DNA from 2 places in the Pseudarthrobacter sp. BRE9 genome. Region 1 is predicted to be linked to the other one. Evidence: predicted binding sites of a transcription regulator. Region 1 holds the regulator's gene; the other holds the start of a gene.
The links. The regulator Rex, encoded in region 1, represses fermentation and respiration genes when NADH is low (regulators of the CRP and FNR family bind a similar motif). The targets are predictions, from matches to a motif close to CTTGTGAANNNNTTCACAAG.

Region 1 (2,178 bases):
CGCCGGGCTGCGGCGCGGCAACCGGCCGCGTGACAACGGCGACGTATTTCTCCTCGGGCATGGACCCGAGTCTAGTCAATCCACTGGCCCGCCGCCGTCGGCGTCACCCGCACGCCACGAACGGCGATACCGTTAAGCCATGGCTACACCCCGCGTCGTCCTGGTCACCAAAGCTGACTGCCACCTTTGCGAGGAAGCGCGCGACGCCGTCGGCCGGGTCACTGCCTCATTGGGCCTTACGTGGAGCGAAGAGCTGGTGGACAACCAGCCCGAACTGCGGGAACGGTATGCCGAGGAGGTCCCGGTGGTGCTGGTGGACGGAGTACAGCGCGACTTCTGGAAAATCGACGAGGCCCGGCTGGAACGCGTGCTGCAGCGCGCCATGGCCCAATAGGGGGAGTGACAGCAGTGACAGCAGACCCCTGGGCATCATGAGCTTTCCATGGCCCTGGTTTTGAAGCCACGAGCGGCAGGGACCTAGAGTGGACTCACAACGCGACGCAAGGGAGGTGCGGGTGACATCCCTGGGTTCAACGCCCCAGCCTGTCCCGGACCTTCCGGATGCCACGGGCGCACTGGCCAAGCAGATACCTCCCGCCGCCGTGGCCCGGCTGACCATCTACCTCCGTGCCCTGAACACATTGCTGGCCGAGGGCGTGGAGCGTGTTTCTTCCGAATCCCTGGCGGAAGCCTCGGGCGTCAGTTCCTCAACCCTGCGCAAGGATTTGTCCCATGTGGGGTCCTACGGGACAAGGGGCGTGGGGTATGAGGTGCAGTACCTCAGCCGCCACATTGCCGCCGCATTGGGACTGACCCACGACTGGAAAGTGGCCATTGTCGGGGCCGGCAACCTGGGCAAGGCACTGGCGCGCTACGGCGGCTTCGAATCGCGCGGGTTCGACGTCGTGGCCATCTTCGACGCCGACCAGATGGTGGTGGGCAACGAGGTGGGGTGGCTGCGCGTCAGCGACGTGGCGGACCTTGAAACCGTCCTGCACCGTACCGGGGCCAACATGGTGGTGCTGGCCCTCCCAGCCGCGGTGGCCCAGGGGGTTTGCGACCGCGTCGTGGCGGCAGGCGTTCACAGTGTGCTGAGCTTCGCACCCGTGATGCTGCAGGTTCCCGAAGGGGTCAATCTCCGCAAGGTGGATATGGCCACCGAACTCCAGATCCTGGCCTACCATGCGCAACGGGCCCAGACCCCCGGGCAGACGGCCTAACTGGTTAAAGCAGCAGGCCCGGGATGCGGTTGCGCATCCCGGGCCTCCTGCTTGTCAGGGGTGGTGCCGGCTAGCGTCCGTAAGGGTTGCCGAAGCCGCCCGAGTATGGGTTGGCGAAGGGCTGCTGCTTCCGGAAGTACGGGGCGGATGCCGGAAGGTAGAGCAGCACGATGGCAGCGATGCCCAGCAGCGTTCCGATGGTGGCAAAGCTGGGGGGACCAAAGAGGCCGAAGATGGACAGCGCAGCGAAGACGGTGCCCAGGATGCGGGCCCAGTTCTTGCCCTTTCGGACGAAGAAGGCCACCAGCAGGTAGAGGGCCACTCCGATGATCGCGAATACCACCAGGGTGCCGGCAATGACTCCCTTGATGTCGTCATACGTGACTCCGGTGGCGCCGCCGGCGGCCATCTGGTCCTCAAAAGTCTGGCGGAACAGGGGATCATCCAGCTGGGTGAGGCCGGTCAGCAAGGAGATCACGAAGATCACTGCCGACGCGATCAGCAGCCAGAAGGAGATGTTCACCAGCTGTGGGATACCGTTGCTTCCCGCTGGCTGCGGCTGCTCCGAGGGGTACTGGCCGTAAGGCGACTGTCCATATGGGGACTGTCCATACTGCGGTTGGCCGTACTGGGGCGGGTTCTGGCCGTAGCCCGGGACCTGGGGCGCATTCTGCCCGTACTGCGGCGCGTTCTGCCCGTACTGGGGCGCTGCCGGCGGCTGCGACCCGTACTGCGGCTGGTTCTGCCCATACTGCGGTGCGTTCTGCCCGTACTGCGGCGCGTTCTGGCCAAAGCGGGGCTGCTGGTCTCCGGGCTGGCTGCCGGCCTGGTCATGCCCCGGCTGGTTGTTGCCCGACTGGGGGTCCTGGGGAGTGGGAGGCGGGACGGGAGGAGTACTCATGGCGTTCCTTCTGCAGGTCGGGATCCGGGTAGGCTGCCGGGAATCGGTCCTCTGCCT
Region 2 (2,178 bases), on a different contig from region 1:
CGGAGTCCTTGTAGTAACCCGAGTCGATCAGTTCCTTCTTGTAGTTGTCCTTGGTGATGATCACGGACTTCAGCAGGAAGGCCGGGACAACCTTGACCTTGTTGTTGTAGGTCTTGGTGTCGTTGGTTTCGGCTTCCTGGCCCTTGAGGACGGCGTCGACCATCTTGACGGCCTGGGCGCCGAGCTGGCGGGTGTCCTTGAAGATGGTGGAGTACTGCTCACCGGCGATGATGGACTTCACGGAGCCCTTTTCGGCGTCCTGGCCGGTGACCACCGGCAGGCTGCCCTTGGCGTAGCCGCCGGTGCTGGTGAGGGCGGAAATGATGCCGATGGACAGGCCGTCGTACGGGGACAGGACCCCGTTGAGCTTGGTGCCCGAGCTGTAGGCGGAGGTGATGATGTCCTCCATGCGCTTCTGCGCCACGGGCGCCTGCCAGCGGAGGATCGCCGCCTGCTCAAACTTGGTCTGGCCGCTGGGCACCTTCAGGGTGCCGGCATCCATGTACGGCTTGAGGGTGTCCATGGCGCCGGTCCAGAAGAAGTTGGCGTTGTTGTCGTCCGGGCTGCCGGCGAAAAGTTCGATGTTGAAGGGGCCCTTGCCGTCCACCTTCTTGCCGCTCGCGTCGATCAGGCCCAGGCCGGTCAGCAGCGAGGTGGCCTGCTGGACGCCCACGGTGTAGTTGTCGAAAGTGGTGTAGTAGTCCACGTTCGGGGTGCCGTTGATGAGGCGGTCATAGGCGATGACCTTGACGTTCTGCTCCTTGGCCTTGGCCAGGACATCGGTCAGTGTGGTGCCGTCAATGGCAGCGACGATCAGGGCCTTGGCGCCCTTGGTCAGCATGTTTTCGATCTGCGAGACCTGGGTTGGAATGTCGTCGTTGGCGAACTGGAGGTCCGTCTTGTAGCCGAGGTCTTTCAGGGATTTCTCAACGTTGGCGCCGTCGGCAATCCACCGTTCGGATGTCTGGGTGGGCATCGAGATGCCAACCAGCGAGTCGCTGGGCTTCGCCGCGCCGCTGGATTCGCTGGTTCCGCCACGGGAGCCGCAACCGGTGGCCCCCACGGTCAGGGCGAGGACAAGGGCCACCGCGCCCATGAGTTTTTTGATTCTCACCATTATCTCCTTCCGCGGCAGCATTGCCGCGAAGTGTTGTTGGACTGGGAACCAACGACGCTCCCTGTCCTGGCCACATTGTTGATGTGTCGGTTCAATATAGACTGATTTGTGAACGCTAACAAGAGGCTCCTCCCAGAAACTTCGAAACAGTTTCGACTTCATTGACTTCTGCTTTGTTAGCGTTCACACTTGCTGCAGCACTTAGCTTGACCCTGACCCTACAAAACCCGGTAATGAGGCCCCTGCCTCCCGGATGGAGGCAACCCCATGCCAGATGCGTTGTTCACTTCCAGCTCCGAGCCCCGCCTGGACCACTGTGTGATCGGGGTGGACTATGGAACCCTTTCAGGCCGTGCCGTGGTGGTACGGGTCCGCGACGGCAAGGAGCTCGGCAGCGCCGTCCATGAATATCCCCAGGCAGTGGTGACTGATTCCCTGCCCAAAGACGTGGCGGGCGACGACGGGGCACGGCTTCCCGGGGAATGGGCGCTTCAGGTGCCCAACGACTACCGGGACGTCCTGCGCATAGCTGTCCCCGCCGCGGTGGCTGACGCAGGGATCGACCCGGCCGCCGTCGTCGGCATCGCCACTGACTTCACCGCCTGCACCATGGTGCCCGTCAAAGCCGATGGCACCCCCTTGAACGAACTGCCGGGCTATGCCAACCGGCCGCATGCCTATGTAAAGCTCTGGCGCCACCACGCCGCCCAGGGACAGGCGGACCGGATCAACCGGCTCGCGGCCGAACGGGGCGAAGACTGGCTTCCGCGCTATGGGGGCCTGATCTCGTCCGAGTGGGAGTTCGCCAAGGGCCTGCAGCTGCTCGAAGAGGACCCTGAGGCCTACGCCGAAATGGACCACTGGGTGGAGGCGGCCGACTGGATCGTCTGGCAGCTCAGCGGCCGCTACGTCCGCAACGCCTGCACTGCCGGGTACAAGGGGATCTACCAGGACGGGCGATACCCCTCAGAGGATTTCCTGGCCGCCCTGAACCCGGAGTTCAAGGACTTTGTCAGCAGCAAGCTGGAGCACACCATCGGACGGCTGGGCGACGCCGCCGG

Region 2: a site for Rex is predicted at 1,223-1,242, ahead of araB (ribulokinase). Genes of this name have one in related genera too.

Annotation. Positions count from the first base shown of each region.
Region 1 covers NZ_JAUZUY010000001.1:937,579-939,756, reverse strand. Annotated here, with positions in the region: gene Q9R31_RS04435 (HAD-IB family hydrolase) at 1-61, opposite strand, end outside; gene Q9R31_RS04430 (glutaredoxin family protein) at 140-394, shown strand; gene Q9R31_RS04425 (redox-sensing transcriptional repressor Rex) at 516-1,220, shown strand; gene Q9R31_RS04420 (hypothetical protein) at 1,291-2,121, opposite strand.
Region 2 covers NZ_JAUZUY010000009.1:192,332-194,509, reverse strand. Annotated here, with positions in the region: gene chvE (multiple monosaccharide ABC transporter substrate-binding protein) at 1-1,117, opposite strand, end outside; gene araB (ribulokinase) at 1,385-2,178, shown strand, end outside.